Regions from separate parts of the Saccharopolyspora sp. ID03-671 genome, predicted to be linked through region 2. Evidence: riboswitches for the same ligand, from Rfam matches in the RefSeq annotation. Region 2 holds a riboswitch; each other region holds the start of a gene.
The links. A riboswitch is a leader RNA that binds a small molecule or an ion and turns the genes downstream of it on or off. The one in region 2 is predicted to bind thiamine pyrophosphate.
Positions count from the first base shown of each region.

Region 1: it holds a riboswitch for thiamine pyrophosphate, as region 2 does, so the genes downstream of both, REH65_RS04720 (purine-cytosine permease family protein) here and thiO (glycine oxidase ThiO) in region 2, are expected to answer to the same signal.
Region 3: it holds a riboswitch for thiamine pyrophosphate, as region 2 does, so the genes downstream of both, thiD (bifunctional hydroxymethylpyrimidine kinase/phosphomethylpyrimidine kinase) here and thiO (glycine oxidase ThiO) in region 2, are expected to answer to the same signal.

Region 1 covers NZ_CP134054.1:1,005,966-1,013,779, reverse strand. Annotated here, with positions in the region: gene REH65_RS04745 (xanthine dehydrogenase family protein molybdopterin-binding subunit) at 1-350, shown strand, start outside; gene larC (nickel pincer cofactor biosynthesis protein LarC) at 460-1,596, opposite strand; gene larB (nickel pincer cofactor biosynthesis protein LarB) at 1,593-2,255, opposite strand; gene larE (ATP-dependent sacrificial sulfur transferase LarE) at 2,252-3,070, opposite strand; partial or broken gene REH65_RS04725 (helicase HerA-like domain-containing protein) at 3,310-4,852, shown strand; TPP riboswitch at 4,890-5,003, shown strand; gene REH65_RS04720 (purine-cytosine permease family protein) at 4,994-6,316, shown strand; gene REH65_RS04715 (family 2 encapsulin nanocompartment cargo protein polyprenyl transferase) at 6,383-7,426, opposite strand; gene REH65_RS04710 (family 2B encapsulin nanocompartment shell protein) at 7,444-7,814, opposite strand, start outside.
Region 2 covers NZ_CP134054.1:3,400,607-3,408,420, reverse strand. Annotated here, with positions in the region: gene REH65_RS15600 (SIS domain-containing protein) at 1-145, opposite strand, end outside; gene REH65_RS15595 (GntR family transcriptional regulator) at 417-1,172, shown strand; gene REH65_RS15590 (hypothetical protein) at 1,322-2,182, shown strand; gene REH65_RS15585 (alpha-lytic protease prodomain-containing protein) at 2,349-3,473, shown strand; gene thiE (thiamine phosphate synthase) at 3,569-4,240, opposite strand; TPP riboswitch at 4,311-4,418, shown strand; gene thiO (glycine oxidase ThiO) at 4,410-5,528, shown strand; gene thiS (sulfur carrier protein ThiS) at 5,525-5,725, shown strand; gene REH65_RS15565 (thiazole synthase) at 5,728-6,492, shown strand; gene REH65_RS15560 (FUSC family protein) at 6,606-7,814, opposite strand, start outside.
Region 3 covers NZ_CP134054.1:2,618,633-2,626,446, forward strand. Annotated here, with positions in the region: gene REH65_RS11690 (hypothetical protein) at 1-113, shown strand, start outside; partial or broken gene REH65_RS11695 (polysaccharide pyruvyl transferase family protein) at 194-631, shown strand; gene REH65_RS11700 (hypothetical protein) at 757-1,329, shown strand; gene REH65_RS11705 (hypothetical protein) at 1,320-1,580, opposite strand; gene tenA (thiaminase II) at 1,802-2,512, opposite strand; gene thiD (bifunctional hydroxymethylpyrimidine kinase/phosphomethylpyrimidine kinase) at 2,615-3,412, opposite strand; TPP riboswitch at 3,400-3,494, opposite strand; gene REH65_RS11720 (hypothetical protein) at 3,536-3,772, opposite strand; gene REH65_RS11725 (hypothetical protein) at 3,947-4,687, shown strand; gene REH65_RS11730 (hypothetical protein) at 4,939-5,136, shown strand; gene REH65_RS11735 (AMP-binding protein) at 5,311-6,948, shown strand; gene orn (oligoribonuclease) at 7,012-7,653, shown strand; tRNA gene REH65_RS11745 (tRNA-His) at 7,777-7,814, shown strand, end outside.

The sequences.
Region 1 (7,814 bases), 2.4 Mb from region 2:
TCGGCCGCGTCGTCAACGCCAAGACCGCCGCCTCGCAGCTGCTGGGCGGCATGACCATGGGCATGTCGATGGCGCTGCACGAGGAAGCCCAGGTCGACCCGCGGTTCGGGCACGTGATCAACCGGGACATGGCGCAGTACCACGTCGCGTCCTGCGCCGACGTCGGCGACATCGAGGTCGACTGGATCGACGAGGACGACCCCCACGTCAACCCGATGGGCACCAAGGGCATCGGCGAGATCGGCATCTGCGGCACCGCGGCCGCCATCGACAACGCCGTGCACCACGCCACCGGCGCCCGCGTCCGAGACCTGCCCCTCACCCCGGACAAGCTCCTCGGCCGGATCTGAATCACCGCTGGACTGGAGCCTCGCGCGGGGTGTCGGCGGAGGCCCGCGCCGGGACGCCGCCGCTCGACCGGGACGCCGCTCGACCGGGGGACACCAGGCGGGCCCGGGACTACTCGCGGGCGGCGTTCAGCGCCATCTCGGCGACGGTGCGCAACGGCAGTCCGAGGGCTCGGGCGGCGGTCGCCACGTCGTCGTGCTCGGGCTTGGCCCGGTGCGGGCCGTGCTTGACGCGGATCGCGTGGCCACCCACGTCCACCGTCGTGGTGCGGCGGGGCAGGACCGTGCGCTGGACCTCGTGGCGGCGCAGCCCGAGCGCGCCGGTCTCGGTCAGCACGATCTCGCTCAGCGCCGCCTCCCGGCCCGGCGCGCACAGCACGTGCAGGACGTGGGCCGGGCGGGACTTCTTCATCGTCGCCGGGCTGGTCCACGCGTCGGCGGCGCCGGATTCGAGCAGCCGCTGCACGACGTGGCCCAGCGTTTCTCCGGTGACGTCGTCGACGGTGCACTCCACCACGACCATCGTCTCCGCTCCGGCCCGCGGCGAGCCCAGCGACGCCGAGAGCACGTTGGGCCGCTGCGGGAAGCGCTTGGTACCCGCGCCGTAGGCGGTGGCGCCCAGCGTCATCGCCGGGGGAGGGGTGAACCGCACGCCCATCGCCGAGACCAGCGCGGCTCCCGTCGGGGTGACCGTCTCGCCGGGCAGGTCGGCGCCCACGACGGCCGCGCCCGCCAGCAGCCGCAGCGTCGCGGGAGCCGGGGCCGGCAGCACGCCGTGCGCGCAGGTCACGGTGCCCGAACCCAGCGCGATCGGGGCGGAGTGCACCTCGGTGATCGCCAGGTCGTGCAGCGCCGCGGCCACGCCGACGGCGTCCACGACCGTGTCGAGCCCGCCGACCTCGTGCAGGTGCACCTCGGCGGGATCCCGGTCGTGCAGCGCCCCTTCCGCCTCCGCGATCGCCCGGATCGCCGAAACCGCGACGGCGGCAACGGGTTCCGGTTGGGCCCGGGAGACCAGGTCGAGGAGCTCGGCGGCGTGGCGCTCCGGCGCGTCGTCGTCGACCTCCACGACGGCCCTGGTCGCGGCGATCCCGTCGACCTGCACCTGCTCGGCCGCCAGCGACCAGCCCGTCAGGCCGGTGGCGGCGATCGCCGAGCGCACCGCGCCCAGCCGCGCTCCGAGGCCGAGCAGCGCGCCCAGCAGCATGTCCCCGGACACGCCGGTCGCCGGGTTGAGCCAGAGGATCATCGCCGCGCCACCGCGGCCAGTCGGTGCGCGGCCATCGCGGCGGAGAAGCCCGAATCGATGTTGACCACCGTCAGCCCGGCGGCGCAGGAGGTCAGCATCGCCAGAAGCGCCGTCACGCCCTCCAGCGAGGCGCCGTAGCCGGTCGAGGTCGGCACCGCGATCACCGGGCAGGCCACCAGCCCGCCCACGGCGCTGGCCAGCGCGCCCTCCATGCCCGCGACCACGATGACCGCATCGGCCGCCCGCAGGTCCTCGCTCGCCGCCAGCAGCCGGTGGATGCCGGCCACGCCCACGTCGCGGATCACGTGCGTGCGCAGGCCGATCGCCGACGCGACCGCCTCGGCCTCGGCCGCGACCGGCCAGTCCGAGGTGCCCGCGGTGGCCACGCACACCCGGAAGCCCCGGTCCGCGGCGGGCCGCCAGACCAGCAGCCGGGCCGTCTCGTCGTAGTCGCCGCCGGGAACCCGCACCTGCTCGGCGACCTCCGGGTCGACCCGGGTGACCAGCACCGGGCCGGTGCCGCGCGCCAGCAGTTCGGTGACGATGCCGGTGATCTCCTCCGGGCGCTTGCCCGGGCCGTAGACGACCTCGGGCAGGCCCTGGCGTGACTCGCGGTCGGTGTCGACGCGGGCGTAGCCGAGATCGGTGAAGCCCGTCATGACGCGGTCCGGGTGGGAAGCAGCGGCAGCAGCACGTTCATCCGGCCGCTGGTGAAGCCCGCCATGTCCAGCGCGCAGAAGTCGAAACCCGCGTCCCGGCCGGCGGCATCGAGCTCGGCGTGCAGCGCGGCAGCGCGGTCGATGTCCTCGGACGGCACCTCCAGGCGCGCCACCGTGCCCTGCCCGTGCGCCCGGACCCGGCACACCGGGAACCCGAGGTCGTGGACGGCGGCCTCGGCGCGCTCGATCCGGGCCAGCACCTCCGGCGTCACCGGATCGCCGTAGGCGACGCGGGAGGCCAGGCACGCCGCCGCTGGTTTGTCCGCAGTGGACAGTCCGAGCGCGGCGCTGGCCTCGCGCACCTCGTCCTTGGTCAACCCCGCGTCGACCATCGGAGCGACCGCGCCCCGGTGCGCCGCCGCCCGCTGGCCCGGCCGGTGATCGCCCAGGTCGTCCACATTGGTGCCCAGCGCGATGCGCGCGCCCATCGTCGCCGCCAGCGGTTCCAGCGCGTCGAAGAGCGCGGACTTGCAGTGGTAGCAGCGGTTTCCGTCGTTGGCCGCGTACTCCGGGCGGTCGGCCTCGTCGGTGCAGACCTCGACGTGGGCGAAACCGCGCTCGCGCGCGAAGCGCTTCGCCTGCCTGCGCTCCTCGGCGGCCAGGCTCGGCGACACGGCGGTGACCGCGAGCATCCGCGAGCCCAGAACCTGGTGCGCCACCACGGCCAGCAGCGCCGAGTCCACGCCACCGGAGAACGCCACGACCAGGGCTTCCTCGGTGCCGACACGAGCCCGCAGGCGGTCCAAACCGGTCACGACCTCACTCCTCACGCACGGCGGTACCCAGGTGGTCTGACCAGACCTTAACTCGTGCGGGCGATGCGTCCCATGCCCGCGAACGAGATCTTTCCGGTGGTCAACGAGCCTGTTGGGGCCCTGTTCGGAGTGCTAGTGCCGGACTCGCCCACGTGTCCCCCGACCGAGTGGCTCTCCCGGGGAAGGTGGCGTTATCGACCTACCTTCCGAGAGGAACGTGCCGACGGGAGGAGACTGCGGTGACCGACAACAGCGCTGCCCAGCAGATCGCGTCCGGATACGACACCGGGGGCGCCGCCGTCGACCTCGGCGCGGTCGTCATCGACAACGAGGCCGATGCCCAGGCCGCCGTGCGGATCCCGCTGGCGACCCTCAACCGGCACGGCCTGGTCGCCGGGGCCACCGGCACGGGCAAGACCAAGACGCTGCAGCTGCTGGCCGAGCAGCTCTCCGAAGCCGGGGTCCCGGTGGTGCTCGCCGACATCAAGGGCGACCTGTCGGGCCTGGCCCGGCCGGGGGAGGGCGGGGAGAAGCTCGCCGCCCGCGCCCAGGACGTCGGAGACGACTGGCAGGCCTCGTCCTACCCGGCGCAGTTCCTGTCGCTGGGCACCGGCGGGCGCGGCGTGCCGATCCGGGCGTCGATCACCAGCTTCGGTCCGCTGCTGCTGTCGAAGGTGCTCGGGCTCAACGCCACCCAGGAATCCACCCTCGGTCTGATCTTCCACTGGGCCGACCAGCGCGGCCTGGCGCTGCTGGACACCAAGGACCTGCGCTCGGTCATCCAGTACCTCACCAGCGACGAGGGCAAGGAGGACCTCAAGGGCATCGGCGGTGTCTCGGCGGCCAGCGCCGGGGTGATCCTGCGCGCGCTGGCGAACCTGGAGGCCCAGGGCGGCGACGAGTTCTTCGGCGAACCGGAGCTCGACGTCTCCGACCTGCTGCGGCAGGTCGAGGGCAAGGGCGTGGTCAACCTGCTCGAACTCGACGACGTGCAGGCCAACCCGGTGCTGTTCTCCACCTTCCTGATGTGGCTGCTGGCCGAGCTGTTCGAGGAACTGCCCGAGGCCGGCGACCTGGACCGGCCCAAGCTCGTGTTCTTCTTCGACGAGGCGCACCTGCTGTTCAACGACGCCTCCAAGGCGTTCCTGGACCGCATCGAGCAGACCGTGAAGCTCATCCGCTCCAAGGGCGTCGGCGTCTTCTTCTGACACCCAGCTGCCCACCGACCTGCCCAACCCGGTGCTGTCCCAGCTCGGTGCGCGCATCCAGCACGCCATCCGCGCCTTCACCCCCGAGGACCAGAAGGCGCTCGCCCGCACCGTCAAGACCTACCCGACCACCGAGCACTACCGGCTCGACCAGGCGCTCACCACCCTCGGCATCGGCGAGGCCATCGTGACCGTGCTGTCCGAGACCGGTGCGCCGACGCCGGTGGCCTGGACGCGGCTGCGGCCCCCGCGCTCGTTGATGGGCAGCATCGGCGAGGACGCCGTGCGGGAGGCGGCGCAGTCCTCGGACCTGCACGCCAAGTACGCCGAGACGATCGATCGCGAGTCGGCCTACGAGAAGCTCGCCGAGAAGGTCGCCGAACCCTCCGCCGGGCGGACCGGAGCGCCGGCCTCCGCACCCGACGGGGAGGTGCCGGAACAGCGGGAGCGCGAGGAGGCCGGGATGTTCCAGAAGGCGATGGAGAACCCCGCCGTGCGCTCGTTCTTCCGCTCCGCCGCCAGCGCCGTGGGCCGCGAGGTCACCCGGGGGTTGTTCGGGAACCGGAGGCACTGACGGACAACGCGTCACCCGATCAGGTAGGGTCTGCTCGACTTATCCACGCGGGAGCTCGGGCGCACCGGGCTGAGAGGGTGGCAGATCGCGCGCCACCGACCGCAGAACCTGTCCGGATAATGCCGGCGTAGGGAGCTGTCGATGACGCATGACGTCGCGCTGTCCGAAGTTCCGAACACCCTGGACGAACCGGCGCCGAAAACCCTGGGAGTGCTCGACCAGGGCGCGTTCTGGGGCAACCTCGGCGTGAGCCTGCTGGGCTTCAGCGGCGCGCTGGCGGTGCTCGCACCGGCCGGAGTGCCGCAGCTGTCGTTCGCCGCGGCGGTCACCGCGACCGTCGTCGGCACCGTGCTCGGCAGCATCATGGTCGGCATCGCAGCCATCCCGGGCGCGCGCACCGGCGCTCCCGCGATGATGCTGCTGCGGGGCCTGTTCGGCACCCGCCTGTCCTACGTGCCGACCGCGCTCAACATCCTGCAGCTGGTCGGCTGGGGCACCTTCGAACTGCTGGTGATCGCCCAGGGGGCCGAGGCGCTGTTCGGCGGCGGCCCGCAGTGGCTGTACGTGCTCATCGCCGGGGTGATCACCACCGCGTTGACGCTGCGCCCGCTCGGCGCGCTGCGACTGCTGCGCCGCTACGTCAGCGTCGCCGTGCTCATCGCGATGGTCTACTTCTTCGTGCAGCTGCTGATGAAACCGCTGCCGCCGATGCACGAGGGCTCGTGGGAGGGCTTCTGGCCGGGCGCGGACGCGGCGCTGGCCGTGGCGGTGTCCTGGTTGCCGGTCGCCTCGGACTACTCGCGGCACTCCCGCTCCGCGGGTGGCGCGTTCACCGCCGCGACCGTCGGTTACTCGATCACCCAGATCGCCTGCTACCTGCTGGGCCTGCTCGGCCTGGCGCTGGTCGGCTTCGACGGCGACAAGGCGTTCGACCCGCTGCTGGCCGCGCCGCTGGGCGTGCTGTTCTTCGCGGTTCTGGTGCTGCGCGAGGTCGACCAGTCCTTCGCCGACACCTACTCCACCGCGGTGTCCATCCAGAACCTGCGCCCCAGCACCGATCGCCGCGTGCTGAGCCTGATCGTCGGCGCGATCAGCACGCTGGCGGCGCTAACGATGGACATCGAGCAGTTCTCCAACTTCCTGCTGCTGATCGGTTCGGTGTTCGTGCCGATGTTCGGCGTGCTGGCCGTGGACTACTTCCACAACGCCCGCAACCGCGAGTGGGACGTCTCCGCCGAAGCGCCCTCGCGCTGGGGCATGCTCGTGGCCTGGCTGCTGGGCTTCGCGACGTTCCAGCTGATCAACCCGGGTGAGCTCGGCTGGTGGACCCAGCTGTGGACCAGCGCCCGCGAGGCCGTCGGGTTCACCGTGCCGACCTGGATGAGCGCCGCGCTGACCTCGTTCGTGATCTCCGCGGTGGCGGCGGGAGTCATCGGCCTGTTCGCCCGCCGCCACCGCGACTGATCGTCCGGGGACGGCTCCGGCCAGAAGGGGCCGTGGGGCCGGAGCCGTCGTTCCGGACCGCCGGGATCAGTGGTCCCGGCGTGCCACCAGGTGGGCGAGCGCCGTCAGACCCGCCGCCGCCTCCTCGTCCGGCTCGGCCTTGCGGAGATCCGACAGCGCCGCGGCCAGCAGCTCGTCGGCCTGCGCCTGGCTCCACGCCTTGCCGCCCGCCAACGTCACCAGCTCCGCGGCCTGGGCCAGCTCACCGCTGATCAGCGGCTGCTCCCGGTAGTACAGCGAGGCCAACCGCTGACCCGCGTTGGTGCCCGAGGTCAGGGCCGAGACCACCGGCAGCGTCTTCTTGCGCGTCCGCAGGTCGGAGAACACCGGTTTGCCGGTCATCGCCGGATCGCCCCAGATGCCCAGCAGGTCGTCGATGTGCTGGAACGCCAGGCCCAGCCGCTCGCCGAAGCTGCGCATCCGGGTGATCTGCTCCGGCGACCCGCCGCCGTAGAGCGCGCCGAGCGCGCACGCGCAGCCCAGCAGCGCACCGGTCTTGTCGCGCGCCATCCGCTGGCACTCGGCCACGCCCACGTCCGCGCGGGTCTCGAACTCCAGGTCCGCGTTCTGCCCGTCGATGAGCCCCAGCACCGCGCTGCTGAGCATCCGCACCGCGCCGGAGGACTCCGGGTGCCGGGAGGAGGCGAGCACGTCGGCCGCCAGCGACAGCAACGCGTCCCCGGCCAGGATCGCGGTGGCGTTGCCGAACACCGTCCAGGCCGTGGGCCGGTGCCGCCGCGTGACGTCACCGTCCATCACGTCGTCGTGCAGCAGCGAGAAGTTGTGCGCCAGCTCCACCGCCACCGCGGCCGGCACCGCGTCGGCCGGATCGCCGCCCACCGCCGAGGCGCTGAGCAGCACCATCGCCGGGCGCATCGCCTTGCCCCGGTCCGCGCGCACCGGGTCGCCGCGCTCGTCGAGCCAGCCCATGTGGTAACCGGCGACCTGCCGCATCCGGTCCGGGAGCCGGTCCACCGCCGCCCGCAGCGCCGGTTCGACCATCGTCCGGCTGCTGGTCAGCGCCTCGAATGCCTGACCGGCGCGGTTCGCGTCCTGCTGCATCGCGGTCATCTCCGCACTCCCTTCGCTCAGCGGGTGATTTCGACGTTCTCCAGGACGCCGAGCGCGTCCGGGACCAGCACTGCGGCCGAGAAGTAGGCGCTGACGAGGTAGGACAGCACCGCCTGATCGTTGATCCCGGAGAACCTCACGGAGATCCCCAGCTCCTGCTCCTCGGCGATCCCGGTCTGGCGCAGACCGACCACGCCGTGGTCGTCCTCGCCGGTGCGCATGCACAGGATGGAGGTGGTGCCCTTGCCGCTGATCGGGATCTTGTCGCTGGGCAGGATCGGCACGCCGCGCCACGCCTGCACCGGATGCCCCTGCACCTCGGTGGTCTGCGGGTAGATCCCGCGCTTGGTGCACTCGCGGCCGAACGCGGCGATGGTGCGCGGGTGGG
Region 2 (7,814 bases):
CCGCGAGCAGCGCGAACCGCGGGCGCCGCTCGGCCACGGCCGCCGCGACCTCGGCGATCTGCTCGCGGGCGGCCAGCAGGTCCGCGAAGACCGCGGGCTGCTGGTCGATCTCGTCCTTCATGTGGGTGCCGGGGGTGGCGGACATGTCGGGCCCATCCCTTCCATAAGGTCCAGACCAATTCTACTCGGTCCGGAACCGGAGAGCACTGGCGTTCGTCCGATGGACGGCTTCACCGCGACCGCCGGGGCGTCACGGATTGTGGTGAGCGACACTCATTGTCAACAGGAATCGGCGTTAGTGTGCTCGCACACCAAAGACTGAATTGATCAGCACGCACGATCTGCGCCGGGTGCGTTCCGCGCGGCGGCGCGGTCGGGCATGCTCGATGGTCAGGCTGCGGCGGGTAGGAGGAACGATGCTCGACACGACCGTGTCCGGCGGGGCGGATCCGCAGGGTCGCGCGCCGCGGGAACCGAAGTACTGGGGTCTCAAGCAGCACCTGCTCGACCTGCTGCGGTCGATGCCCCCCGGTTCGCCGATCCCCACCGAGCGCTCGCTGGCCTCGGAGTTCGACGTCTCCCGCACCACGGTCCGCCAGGCCCTCGCGGAGCTGACCGTGGAAGGCCGGCTGCTGCGCGTGCAGGGCAAGGGCACCTTCGCCGCCAAGCCCAAGGTCGCCCAGCGGCTCCAGCTGTCCTCCTACACCGAGGACATGCGCGCCCAGGGCAGGCAGCCCACCTCCCGGCTGCTGGAGGTCGTCGAGGAGGCCGCCGACGAGGAGCTCGCCGTCCTGCTCGGCACCAAGGCCGGGTCCGCGGTGCTCCGCCTGCGCCGCCTGCGGCTGGCCGACGGCGAGCCGATGGCCATCGAGACCACCCACCTGCCGCTGGCCCGCTTCCGCGGCCTGACCGCGAGGCTGGAGTCCGGCGGCTCGCTGTACCAGGTGCTGCGGGAGACCTTCGAGGTCGAGCTCGGCCACGCCGAGGAGACCATCGAGACCGCGCTGGCCAGTCCCGAGGAAGCGGAGCTGCTCGGCTCCGACGTCGGCCTGCCGATGCTGCTGCTGTCCCGGCACTCCTTCGACACCGAGGGCCGCCCGGTGGAATGGGTGCGTTCGATCTACCGCGGTGATCGCTACAAGTTCGTCGCGCGCCTGAATCCGCCCGCCTGAATCTTCACGCTGCGCGCAATCGGAATTCCGGGCAGTGACACCGCTTTTCGTTACACGTCGTGGGAGTGCTCACGAAAGACGCGGGCGGGGAGAAAACCTCGCGGGCGTGCGCGTTGGGTGGGGCAGAGCGAAGGACTCCCATTGCGCGTGTGAGGGAAATGGTGAAGGGCGGCGCGGATTCGGCCGAAGAAGATCGGCCGGAGAAGCAGAGCGAGAAGAAGATGCAGGTCTCCCCGGCTCAGGTCGGCGGAGCGGCGCTGGCGTCGGCGACGGCGGCGTTCCTCGGTTCGCGGCTCGGCGTGGCCGGGACCGTGCTCGGCGCGGGCCTGACCAGCGTGATCATCACCGTCGGCGGAGCGCTGTACCAGCGGTCGTTCGAGAAGACCCGGGAGAAGGCCGCAGTCGCCGCCGCGAAGGCCGCCGAACTGCGGCAACGCCGCACCCAGCTGGGGCGGCCGAGGTCCGGCGAGACCGAGGAGGTGACGCGGAAGCTGGAGGTCACCGGCCTGCAGTGGCCCGGCGGCGAGGCCGTGGATGAACCCGCGACCGTCGAGAGGCCCGGGGCCGTCGAGAAGCCCGGGGCCGTCGAGGAACCCCGCACCTTGCTCTCGCCGCCGGTGCCCCGCCGCAGGTGGGGGCGTTGGGCGCTGGTCGGCGCGACCTGCGCGTTCGTGTTCGCGGTGAGCATGCTGCTGGTCACCGGCTTCGAGGGGATCACCGGTCGTCCGCTGTCCGGCGGTGATGGGACGACGCTCGGTCAGGTGCTGCAGCCCGCCCCCGTCGAGGCCGAGCGGACCGAGCCCACCACCGGCGAACCGGCTCCGACCAGCGAGGCGCCGTCGGCGGAACCCTCCGCTCCCTCCACCCCGCCGAGCAGCGAGGCCCCGATGCCCACGGCGCCGCCGACCGAATCCGGTTCTCCCACAACGCAACCCTCGACCACCGAATCCGCACCGGAGTCGACCGAACCCGCTCCGCAGTCGACGCTGCCGGGACTCCCGCTCGGATAAATGCGAAAAACGGTGAAACGCCGCCATTCTGTCGGTGATCTCCGATGAAAGGGGAGTTGTTTTGCGCACATTGCGCTAAAAGCTGGATGTGATTTCCCTGAGAGGATCTGATACTGGACCGGCGACGGGGCCTTGAGAGATCAGGTCACTACAAGGGAGACACGAGATGAAACGTAGACTCGCGGCTCGCATTGCCGGGACCGTTCTGGTCACCGCGGGCACGGTCGCCGCGCTCACCGTGCCGGCCACCGCCACCGCGCCGACCGCCGTTCCGGTGGCGGGCACGTTGCTGGAGGCCATGCAGCGCGACCTGGGCCTCACCGAGGCGCAGGCCCTCGACCGGCTCCACCTCGAATCCGCGGCCCAGCGCACCGAGAGCACCCTGCGCGGCGCGTTAGCCGACGCCTTCGGCGGCGCCTACTTCGACTCCGCGACCGGCAAGCTCGTCGTCGGCGTGACCGACGCGGCCCGCTCCGAGCAGGTCCGCGCCGCCGGGGCCGAGGTCCGCCAGGTCGCCTTCAGCGCCCAGCAGCTCACCGGCGTCATCGACGGCCTCAACGCGGGCAAGGCGCAGGCCCCGCAGAGCGTCACCGGCTGGTACACCAGCAACCGGCAGAACGCGGTCGTCGTCACGGTCAAGCCGGGTGCCGCCGCCGAGGCCGCGCAGTTCGCGCAGGCCGCGGGCGCTCCCGACGGCGCGGTGAAGATCGTCGAGTCGCAGGAGCAGCCGAAGACGCTGATGGACGTGGTCGGCGGCAACGCCTACTACATCGGCAGCGGTGCCCGCTGCTCCGTCGGCTTCGCCGTTGACGGCGGTTTCGTCTCGGCAGGCCACTGCGGTGGCGCCGGCGACACCACCACCGAGCCCAGCGGCACCTTCGAGGGCTCGTCCTTCCCGGGTGACGACTACTCCTACATCTCCGTCGGCGACGACGACACCCCGCAGCCCGCGGTGAACAACTACCAGGGCGGCACCCAGGCCGTCGCCGGGTCGTCCGAGGCCGCCGAGGGCGCCTCGATCTGCCGCTCGGGTTCCACCACCGGCTGGCACTGCGGCACCGTCGAGGCCAAGAACCAGTCCGTGCAGTACGAGCAGGGCACGGTCGAGGGCCTGACCCGCACCGACGTCTGCGCCGAGCCGGGCGACTCCGGTGGCTCGTTCATCTCGGGCGACCAGGCCCAGGGCATGACCTCGGGTGGTTCGGGCGACTGCAGCAGCGGTGGCACGACCTACTTCCAGCCGGTCGGCGAGGCCCTGTCCGCCTACGGCGTCTCCCTGCTGACCCAGTGATCTGAGACTTCCCCGCTCACGGCTTCTGTCGTGGGTGGGGGAAGTTCTCATGAAAACTGACACGACCCCCGGGACCAGTCCCGGGGGTCGTCGTGTCAGGGAAGTCGCGACCGCAGCTCGCGCGCCGCCGCGGCGGGGTCCTCGGCCTCGGTGATCGCGCGGACCACCACGATCCGCTCGGCACCGGCCTCGACGGCCTCGTCGACGTTGTCGAGCCCGATGCCGCCGATGGCGAACCACGGGCGACCGTGGCCGCGGTGCTCGGCCGCGTGCCGGACCAGGTCGATGCCCGCGGCCGGACGCCCGGGCTTCGTCGGCGTCGTCCACACCGGGCCGGTGCAGAAGTAGTCCACACCCGCCTCGGTGGCCGCCGAGTCCGCCTGCGCGATGTCGTGCGTGGAGCGGCCGATCACCACCTGGTCGCCGACGACGCGGCGGGCGAGCTCCACCGGCAGGTCGTCCTGGCCCAGGTGCAGCACGTCGGCCTCGGCCGCGAGCGCCACGTCGGCGCGGTCGTTGACCGCCAGCAGCGCCCCGTGCCGGACGCACGCCTCCGCCAGCACCTCCAGCGCCGCGAGCTCCTGGCGAGCCTCCAGCGGAGCGCCGTTCGGGCCCTTGTCCCGGAGCTGGATGATGTCCACCCCGCCCTCCAGGGCGGCGTCGACGAACTCCGCGAGATCACCCCGCTCGCTCCGAGCGCCGGTGCACAAGTACAACTTCGCCTCGGCGAGGCGAGCGCGAATCCCGAAGCCGTCCAAACCAGGCATGCCCCCAGCCTAGAGGAGGGCGGGCCCAACCAACCTCTGACGTCGTGATCTGCGGACGGGTAGTGTGGTGGGCGGTGAGCACGGGAGCCCGGCGGACCGGGCTGAGAGGGAGCGCAGGGCTCCGACCGTCGAACCTGATCCGGGTCATGCCGGCGCAGGGAGCGTGGAGTTGTCTGGGAAACGAACCGATCATGTCGTCGTGGTGGGCGGCGGAGTCGTCGGCCTGTCGGTGGCCTGGCGCGCCGCCGAGGCCGGGAACCGGGTGAGCCTGGTCGATCCGGCCCCCGCCTCCGGCGCATCGCACGTGGCGGGCGGGATGCTCGCCCCCTTGGCCGAGGCGTGGCCCGGCGAGGAGGAACTGCTCGAACTCGGCACGACGTCGCTGGACCGCTGGCCCGGCTTCGCCGACGAGCTCGCGCGCGCCGCCGGACTGCCGTCCGGGCTGCGCACCGAGGGCACGTTGATGATCGGCGTCGACGGCGCCGACCGCGGCGAGCTCGACACCGTCGCCGGGTACCTGGCCGGGCTCGGCCGCAGCGTCACCCGGCTGACCGGCCGCGAGCTCCGCAAGCGCGAACCCGCGCTGGGCCCCGCGGTGCGCGGCGGGCTGGAGATCCCCGGTGATCTCGCGGTGGACAACCGGCTCGCGCTGACCGCGCTGCAGGCGGCGGCGAAGGCGGCGGGCGTGGAGTTCGTCGCCGAGCGCGCCGAGCGGGTCCGGTCCGGTGCCGTGGAACTGGCCGACTCCGAGCTGGAGTGCGACGTCGCGGTGATCTCCGCGGGCGTGCGCTCCGGAGATCTGCACCCCGCGCTGTCCGGCAAGATCCGCCCGGTCAAGGGCGAGATCCTGCGGCTGCGGCGCCGCGCCACCGCGCTGCCGCCGCCGGTGCGCACCGTGCGCGGCCCGGTGCGCGGCAGGCCCTGCTACCTGGTGCCGCGCGACGACGGGGGAGTGGTGCTCGGCGCCACCCAGCACGAGGTCGGCTTCGACACCGAGGTCACCGTCGGCGGCGTCCGCGACCTGCTCTCCGACGCCGAGACCGTGATGCCGGGCATCGCCGAGTACGCGCTGGTCGAGGCCACCGCAGGGTTGCGCCCGAGCACCGCCGACAACCTGCCGCTCATCGGCTGGCTGGAACCCGGGGTGCTGGCCGCCACCGGACATCACCGGGGCGGGTTCCTGCTCACGCCGGTCACCGCCGACGCGGTGCTGGCGCTGCTGCGCGGGGACGAGCCCGGCGCGCTCATCAAGGCCACCGATCCGAGTCGTTTGGGAGGGCAGCAGTGAACGTCGTGATCAACGGCGAGGCGCGGGAGGTCGCCGCCGACGCCACGCTCGCGTCGGTTCTGGACGACTTCGGCGTGCCGGAACGAGGCGTGGCCGTGGCCCTGGACGGCGCGGTGGTGCCGCGCGCGTCCTGGCGGGGCACGGCGGTGCACGCCGACGCCAGCATCGAAGTCCTCACCGCAGTGCAAGGAGGGTGACCGTGGACGACCCATTGGTGATCGCCGGTCGTGAGTTCGGTTCGCGTCTGATCACCGGGACCGGCGGGGCCACCAACCTCGCGGTCCTGGAGCGCGCGCTGATCGCGTCCGGCACGGAGCTGACCACCGTCGCGATGCGTCGCGCCGACGCGGGCGGCGGCACCGGCGTGCTCGACCTGCTGCGCAAGCTGGGCATCGAGGCGCTGCCCAACACCGCGGGCTGCCGCACCGCGGCCGAAGCGGTGCTCACCGCCCAGCTGGCCCGCGAAGCGCTGGAGACCAACTGGGTCAAGCTGGAGGTGGTGGCCGACGAGGACACCCTCCTGCCCGACCCGGTGGAGCTCCTCGACGCCGCCGAGCAGCTGGTGGACCAGGGCTTCGTCGTCCTGGCCTACACCAACGACGACCCGGTGCTGGCGCTGAAGCTGGAGGAGGTCGGCTGCGCGGCGGTCATGCCGCTGGGCTCGCCGATCGGCACCGGCCTGGGCATCCGCAACCCGCACAACATCGAGATGATCGTCTCCCGGGCGAACGTCCCGATCGTCCTCGACGCGGGCATCGGCACGGCCTCCGACGCGGCTCTGGCGATGGAGCTCGGCTGCTCCGCGGTCCTCCTTGCCACCGCGGTCACCCGGGCCCAGGACCCGGAGCGGATGGCCACGGCCATGCGCTCGGCGGTCGAAGCGGGCCGCCTCGCCTCCCAAGCGGGCCGCATCCCCCAGCGCTTCTGGGCCCAAGCCTCCAGCCCCGGTACCCCGATGGGCTAGGGCAGAGGACGGTTCTAGCGAGAATCGCCCGGGGTTCGGACCACCGAATCCCGGGCGATTCTCACCGAAAACCCGTCCTTGCCCGAGCTCCGGGCGACCCGCCGCGGTTCGGCTCAGCGGATGTGGAGGCGTTCGGGGCGGACGAAGCTGATCGTGTAGCTCTTCCACGGGTTGTCGTAGCCGAAGGTGCGGTCGATGGCCTGGCGGGCGTGCAGGGCGTTCTCCACCAGGGAGCTCGCCAGCAGCTCGGAGGCCGGGGCGCCGCCCGCCGGGATGTCGGGGATCTTCGCCGTGGACTTGCCGCCCAGCAGGTCGTCGACCGAGCGCAGCGCGGGGACCGCGACCTTGCGCTCCTCGGCGGGCCGGAAGGCCAGCGTGGAGACGTCCTGGCGCAGCGCGTCCAGGGCGATCGCGGCGGCGCGGGTGGCGTGGTTGTCGTCGGTCTCCTCGCCGGTGCCGTCCAGCAGAGCCGGCATCCCCAGCAGGTCCTGGGTGCGGCGCAGCGCGAGCACGTTCGCGGCCTGCAGCGCCTTCGGCAGGTCCGCGCCCTGACCGGAGGCGCGGACGCTGCGCAGCAGTTCCGAGACCGACCAGACGGTGGAGCGGACCGCGCCCCGCACGTCCGGGACGATGCTGCTGGGCAGCACCAGGTAGCTCACGTAGCCGACGATCAGCGCGATCGCCGCGCCGACCGCGGTGTTGGCGGCGAAGCTGATGCCGACGTTGACCAGCGGTCGGTCCAGCGTCATCGCCTGGTCCACGACGGTGATCACGATCAGGCAGCCCAGCACCACCTGGTACTCGGCGCGCAGCCGCGGCATGTTCAGCAGCATCCCGCCGATGACCAGCGGAACCAGCAGGTAGGCCCCGGGCAGCAGGGTGATCAGGATGGCCAGGGCGGTCACGCCCAGCACCGCGCCGCCGGTGCGCTCCAGGGCACCGGTCATGCTGTCGCGCGCGGCCGGCGCCAGCACCACGTAGAGCGCGAGCAGCAGGCTCGACGCCGACGGGTCGCGCATCAGCAGCACGATCACCATGCCGACCGCGACGGCCAGCGTGCAGCGCAGCGCGTGCCGGAACAGCGAGGACCGGAACGACAGGTGCGCGCGGACCGCGCCCATCAGCCGCTCCTTCAGCGCACCCTCCTCGGCGGGCGGCACCGGGGTCTCGTCCCGGTTGACGACGGCCGCGCGGATCCGGTCCAGGCCCTGGTTCACGCCCGCGACCGCGTCGGGCAGGTCCTGCCTGCCGCCCCGGGCGACGACCATCTGCGCCGGGTCGCGGCGGGCCGCCATCGGCAGGCCGGTGCAGGCGCGGGAGCG
Region 3 (7,814 bases), 780 kb from region 2:
TGGAGATGCCGGAGATCCCGACCGACATCTTCGAGGCCCGCTACCAGGCCAAGTTCAACCGCTCCAAGCGCCGCCTGGAGCGCCTGCGCTCGGAGATCAGCAAGACCGGCTGAGCCGGCCGCGAGTCCGTGCGGTGCGAAGATGGTACGGGTGTCCCACCGGTTGCTAGGTTCGTGAACGAACCGCGCAACCGATGGCTGGAGCCTCCTTGGTGAACACCCCGCACCGGATATACCTCGTCGCCACCACCGGTCACCCCAACTACGGCGACGAGCTGATCGCCGCGGCGTGGCTCAAGCACCTGGCGAAGGTCGCTCCGCGCAGCGAGATCTGGATCGACTGCCCCAACCCCGGGCCCAGCTCGGTGATGCTCTCCGACCTGCACCCCAACGTGCGCTTCACCGACACGTTCTGGCGGTTGTGCTGGGAGGCCCCCGAGGACGAGCCGTGGGCCGTGGCGGCGTTCGTGCAGCACGCGATCCACAACCCCGGACTGGCGCCGCGCTGGGTCGCCGGCATCGAGCTGGTCAGGCAGATGGACCTGTTCCACGTGATCGGCGGCGGCTTCATCAACGGCATCTGGCCCCGCCACATCGGCCTGCTCGCGGCCACCGCCGCGGCCGCGCACCGCTCCGGCGGCCGCGCGGTGATGACCGGCCAGGGCCTCTCCCCGTCGCGGACGGGGGAGAACCGCTGCTGCGCAGCCTGGCCGACCAGTTCGAGGTCGTCGACGTCCGCGACGAGCCGTCGGCGGCGATGCTGGTCAACGCCTCCACCACCGGCGACGACATGTTCTTCGGCGTCGAGCCCGGCCTGTTCCGCACCGAGGACGACGACGTCCGCGAGGTCATGGTCTGCATGCAGTCGGACCTGCTGGACGAGACGGTCCCGGCGCTGGCCGGTTTCCTGCTCGACACGCTGCGCGAGTGGAAGGTCGACCCCGAGCAGGTGGCGTTCGTGGAGGGCATCCCGCGCGCCGACCGGGAGGTCTTCGCGCTCGTCGAGCACGACCTGCCCGGAGCCCGGTTCCACGCCTTCGACGAGATCATGCGCGAGGGCCTGCCCGCCAAGCCCGGGCAGCGGTGGCTGTCGACCCGGTTCCACCTGCACCTGCTGGCCGCCGCGGCCGGGGCGAGCGGCGTCGCGGTGTCGATCAACTCCGGCTACTACACCAACAAGCACCGGTCGCTGATCGAGCGCGGTTCGGGCTGGCAGCTGAGCGAGGGCCTGGAGATCCCGGCGAGTCCGAGCGGGGGCGGGTTCAGCACCGCCGCGCTGCGCGAGCTGCAGCAGCGCAAGTCGGCGCTGGCCAGGACCATCTACGGCTGAGCGACCCGGTCCGGCTCGGCGTGAGCCGCGTGGACGGGCGCGTCCTCCGGCGTGCGGGCCTCCGGGATCTCGCACGCCGGACCTTCCTCGGGATCCGGCCAGATCCGGGGCGCCTCGGTGATCTCGGGCCCGAGCTCGGCCTTCTCGGGCTCGTCGGATTCGGTCTGGTTCCGGCGGTCGGCGATGTAGAACGGCGCGGCGGCCAGGATCGGGACCGACATGCCGATGAACACGATCAGAAGAGAACTCACTGCCCCGGGACTCCATCCACGCCTGAAGAACGACCGCCCCCTGAATGCCCAGCTCGAGCAGGGGTTTCGCCCTGGATGTCGCTGTGCTGGGCGCTTCGTTAACACCACAAGATCGTGACCTGCATCACAACATGAATCACGCTTTGGTGTTATCCGAAGAGGGTGACGGCCCACCGCTCGCGATGAGCCGCCGTCAGCGTAACTGAGATGCGAATTCCTTGTCAGGCAAGGAATTTCGCGGTCGGCCAGGTCTCCTTGATCCACGCGCTGTTCCAGAACAGCCACTCGTACTCGGTCGCGCGGGCGAACGCGGCGAACATCTGCTCCCGCGTCGCCTCGTCGGCGCGCGCCGCGACCTTGTCGGTGAGCTCGCGCGCGGACAGCACCGCCTCGGCGAACTCGTCGTCGGCGTAGGTGGTGATCCACGCCTTGTACGGGTGACCGTCGATGGCGCCGGTCGCGTCGAGGATCGTGCTGCCGACGTGCTGGTAGACCCAGAAGCACGGCAGGATCGCCGCCAGCAGCACCGGGTAGGACTCGGTCAGCGCGCAGGCCCGCAGGTAGGACGTGTAGCCCAGGCACGTCGGCGAGGTGTCGATCCCGGCGATCTCCTCGTCGGTCAGCCCGAACTCGGCGACGTAGCCGGCGTGCAGCCGGCGCTCCTCGATCAGCGCGCCCTGCGCGGCACCGGCCAGGAACGCCGCGTCCGCGGCGTCGTCGGCACGGGCCGCCGCGGCCGACAGCGCCTGCGCGAAGCCGACCAGGTAGCGGGCGTCCTGGACGATGTAGAAGGCGAAGACGTCCCGCTGCAGGCTGCCGTCGGCGAGCGCGACGTTGAACGGGTGCTCCTCGATCGCCTTCTGGAGTCCGGCGGTCCGGTCCCACGCCTCAGCGCAGAAACCCCCGGCAGGCGGTGCGGGCAAGGTGCTCATGAAAACCCTCGCAGAGATCGGTGGGTCCGGGAGTCGGACAGTTCTAGCCAGAACTGTCCATGATCGAAGTCCGAAATGTCCGGTCAATTATGGCTAAAACTGTCACCACCAGCGGTGGAAGTGGTGCACCGGACCGTGACCGCGGCCCACGTCGAGGCGCTCCGAGGCGCGCAGCGCGTCGGTGAGGTACTGCTTGGCCTCGCGAACGGCCTCCAGCCAATCCGCGCGCTGCGGGCGCAGCGCCGCGATCGCCGCCGAGAGCGTGCAGCCGGTGCCGTGATCGTTGGTGGTGGCCACCCGCTCGCTGCTGAGGAACTCGGCCAGCCCGTCGCCGTGGAGCAGGTCGACGCTGGTCTCCCCGTCCAGGTGACCGCCCTTGAGCAGCACCTGCTTGGCGCCCAGGCCCGCCAGCCGCTCGGCCTGCGCCGGCATCTCGTCGGGGCTGCCGATCTCGGACTCGCCGAGCAGGTCGGCCGCTTCCGGCAGGTTCGGCGTGATCAGGTCCACCCGCGGCAGCAGCACGTCGCGCAGCGCGCCGACGGCCTCCGGCGCCAGCAGCCGGTCGCCGCTCTTGGCGACCATGACCGGGTCGAGCACCACGAACCGCGGCGCGTAGCGCTCCAGCACGGCCGCGACGGCGCGGATGACCTCGGCGTTGGCCAGCATGCCGATCTTGACCGCGTCCACCCGGACGTCGTCGAGCAGCGTCACCAGCTGGTCGGTGATGAAGTCCGGCGGCACCTCCTGCACCCGGCTCACCCCGGTCGTGGTCTGCGCGACCAGCGCGGTGATCACCGACATGCCGTAGGCGCCGTTGGCGGAGAAGGCCTTGAGGTCGGCCTGGATACCGGCACCGCCGCTCGGATCGGTCCCGGCGATGGTCAGCACGTTGGGGGCCATGACGTCCCTCCGCTAGTACGAGCTAGGTCAGGTTCAACGGGTCTGTTCTCAGCCCCTGGCCGGGGCACCCCGCGTCACTGGCACCAACCTAACAACCGAGGGCAAGCCCCGGCCCCGCGCGGTTCAGTCGATCAACCCGAGCACCTGGCCGACGCTGAGCACCTCGCCCGCCCGCACCTGGTGCCACGCCGTGCCGGTGGCCAGCGCCCGCACCCTGATCCCGGGGCCGTCGGAGTCGGCCGGACGCAGCTCGGCCAGCGGCTGACCCGCCCGCACCCGGCTGCCGTCCGGCACCAGCCACCGCACGACCACCCACCGGTCCGGGCCGGGCCGCGCGCCCGGCAGGTGCAACTCGGTCATCTCGCGGCCCCCCGCCTCGCCGAGCGGTCAGGATGCGGCGAATGCCGCAGCGGATGAGCCCACCCGCAGGAAAAGCCACCCCGATGGAGCAGTGCGATCGCGATCGATTTCACACCGTGAAAGCCCCCACCGGAAGGCAAGGTCACCCTTCGTCGAAGACTAAAGTGGAGGGCGATGGAAACCACGACCGATGCCCCAGGCTTCGCCCGCTCGCGCCGGCAGCGTCCTGCTCAGGACCCGGCGCAGATCTGGGCGCCGCTAGCGGACCTGACCGAGGCCGCCGTCGCGGCCGCCGGATCGGGGACGGTGGCGATCACCCGCGGATTCGACCGCAACAGCCGTCAGCGCGCCAAAGCGCTGCGCGAACTGCTGTCCCGGCGCGACGTGCCGGCGATCGAGGTCACGCCCGCCCCGGGCAGTGACCGGCTGCTGACCGACGTGGCGGTCAGCGCGGTGGTCAACCTGATCGGCGCCGGCTCGTGGCAGCCCTACCGGCTGGCCGCGCAGCTGCGCGCCCCGGTGCTGACCCCCAAGCCCGGCACCGAGCCGGGCGAGGAGGCCACCAGGGATGTCATCGCGCTGGCCGGCGAGGAGTCCGGCAAGCGGGACGTCGCGCTCTCGCACGTCGCGGTCCGCGGCGACAACCCGGCCGAGGGTCGGCTGACCGTGTCCTTCGACGGCTCCGAGCAGGTCATCGAGGGCGGCTGGCTGACCGCGACGGTCTCCGGCGACGCGCTGAGCGTGCAGTTCGGCGGCCAGGACCTGGCCGAGCAGGCGGTCACCACCGGCACGATCCGCGTCCAGGCCTCCGACGCACCGCACCGCCTGGTGCGCGACGAGCTGCCGATCGCCGACTTCGAAGGCGCGGTCGTGCTCTCCGCCGAGGAAGCCGGGCTGAAGGTTCGCCCGGTCTGACCAAATCTGACACCGGACGGGTGTATCCGGCTAACAGCACCGGCTCAGGGGCGATTCCCGTTGTGGGATCGCCCCTGAGTCGTGTCCGGGGTCGCGACCGGGGAACCGCAGGTCCGGACATGGCTCACAGCGTTTTCAGGTGATTTCGCCGCAGTGCCGTCATGCACGTCGGGCCGGCGCGTCCCTACACCGGAAGCGCGCAGCGCGCCGCTTCACCGCATCTGGCGGATCGGCACAGGGAGGCTGGGACTGTGGGGCCCAACCAGGAGTGGCACATCAGCTGCCGCGACGTCGCCGGACGGCGACAGGACATGTCGGTGTTCGTCAACCACGGCCGGGTCGTGATCGTGTCACCGCCCGGGGAGACGGCGGTGCTCTCACCGCTGGAGGTCGGCCGTCTGCGCGCGGCCCTGCGCGACGCGGTCGTCACCGCGGCGGGGACCGAGTAGGCCCCGACCCGGATCACTGGGGGTCGGCGCGGCGGGAGAGGCTCCCCCCTCACCCGCCGCGCCGCCTACGTCGCGACCGCGGAATCGGGATACTCGACACGGAGGGCTTGGCCGGGAGGATTACTCACGGCACAATCTACTCCCGAGTAGGTTTCGCGGACGAGGGGTGACCGAGTGAGCTTTCTGCGGCGACTGCCGAGCTTTCTGACCAACCACGCCGCACCGGCCCTGCACACCTTGTTCGTGCTGGTCAAGCAGGGTGTGGTGCGACCGATGCGGCCCGACAGGCTGGTCCGCATCGCCCTGGCCTACCGCCGTTGGGGCATCACCCTGCCGCTCGGCTTCGCCGTCGGCGCCGCGCGCCACCCGGACCGACCGGCCGTGATCGACGAGCGCGGAGCGCTCAGCTACGCCGAGCTCGCCACCCGCACCACCCGGCTGGCCGCCGCGCTGCGCGACCGGGTGCCCGCCAGGACCCGCGTCGGCGTGCTCACCCGCAACCACCACGGGCCCGTCGAGGTCATCGTGGCCGCCGCCAAGCTCGGCGTCGACGTCGTGCTGCTCAACGTCGGGCTCAGCACCCGCCAGCTCGCCGACGTGCTCGCCGAGCAGAACGTCAGCCTGCTCGTCCTCGACGAGGAGTTCGCCGGACACCTCCAGGACCTGCCCAGCGACCTCGACGTCGTCCTCGGGTGGGCCGACGGGCCCACCGAGCACCACACGCTCGACCACCTCATCGCCACGGAGCCCGCCACCAAGCTCCCGCGGCCGCCGCGGCACTCGCGGCTGATCGTGCTCACCTCCGGCACCACCGGGACGCCCAAGGGCGCTCGCCGGCCCGACCCGCCGAGCCTCAACCCCGCGGGCGCGGTGTTCTCCCGCATCCCGCTGCGCGCCGGCGAGCGCGTCCTGCTCAGCGCTCCCCTGTTCCACACCTGGGCGATCGCCGGGTTCCAGCTCTCCGCCGTGCTCGGCGCGACGCTGGTGCTGCGCCGCAAGTTCGACGCCGTCGACACGCTGCGGACCGTGCAGCGGCACCGGGTCAGCGCCATGTTCGGCGTCCCGGTGATGCTGCAGCGGATCCTCGACCTGCCCGCCGAGGAGCGCGAGCGGTTCGACACCTCGTCGCTGCGCATCGTCGCCGCCAGCGGTTCCGCGCTGCCCGGTGACCTGGCCACCCGATTCCAGCGCGCCTTCGGCCCGGTGCTCTACAACCTCTACGGTTCCACCGAGGTCTCGTGGGTCAGCATCGCCACGCCCGCCGACCTGCGCGCCGCCCCGAGCTCGGCCGGGCGGCCGCCGCGCGGCACGCAGGTGCGCATCCTCGACGACAACGGCGAACCGGTCCGCCGAGGCGAGACCGGGCGGATCTTCGCAGGCAACGACATGCTGTTCGACGGCTACACCAACGGCAACAGCCGGGAACGCCGCGACGGCCTCATGTCCACCGGCGACCTGGGACGATTCGACCGATCCGGACGCCTGTTCATCGCGGGCCGCGAGGACGACATGATCATCTCCGGCGGAGAGAACGTCTACCCCAAGGAGACCGAGGACGCCATCACCAGGCTCGACGAGGTGGCCGAGGCCGCCGTCATCGGCGTCGACGACGCCGACTTCGGTCAGCGCCTGGCCGCGTTCGTCGTGCCCCGCGATAAGGGCGCCCTCGACGCCGACCAGGTCCGCAACCACGTGCGCGGGTGCGTCTCGAAGTTCGCCGTCCCGCGCGATGTGATCTTCCTCGACGAGCTCCCCCGCAACCCCACCGGCAAGGTCGTCCCCCGCGAACTGCGATCCCACCTCGACGAATAGCCGAGGTACCGATCAAGACACTCTTCCCGCGGCCCGGGGGTCGCGGGAGTTAGGCTGCGTCGAGTGAATGACCGTCTAGTGTGGATCGACTGCGAAATGACCGGGCTGGAGCTCGGCAAGGACGCGTTGATCGAAATCGCCGCCCTGGTCACCGACGCCGACCTCAACATCCTCGGCGACGGCGTCGACATCGTCATCCACGCCGATGACGACGCCCTCGCCGGGATGCCCGAAGTCGTGCGCGACATGCACGCGCGCTCCGGGCTCACCGACGAGGTCCGCGCCTCCCAGGTGACCCTCGCCGAGGCCGAGCAGCAGGTCCTGGAGTACATCCGGCAGTACGTGCCCGACGTGCGCTCCGCACCGCTGGCCGGCAACTCCATCGCCACCGACCGCGGGTTCATCGCCCGCGACATGCCGCAGCTCGACGCCCACCTGCACTACCGGATGGTCGACGTCTCCTCCGTCAAGGAGCTCTGCAAGCGCTGGTACCCGCGCATCTACTACGCGCAGCCGGAAAAGGGACTCGCCCACCGCGCCTTGGCCGACATCCGCGAATCCATCCGCGAACTGGCCTACTACCGGCGCACCGCGTTCGTCCCGCACCCCGGCCCCAGCAGCGAGCAGGCCCAGGCCGTCGCCGCCGAACTCCTCAGCGACAACGAAGGGGTCAGCGGGACCACCAAGGCCCGCGAGCAGTCCTGAGACTGCCGCTGAGCTGCTCGGACGCGAAAACCGGAGCCGGTGGAAAACCCCTCGCGGGCACACGCTAGGATGGTTCTCGTTGCTCCGGACGGGGCCCGGCAGGGCGCGGTCCGAGCGGCCGAGGTGGGTGTAGCTCAGTCGGTAGAGCACTGGGTTGTGGT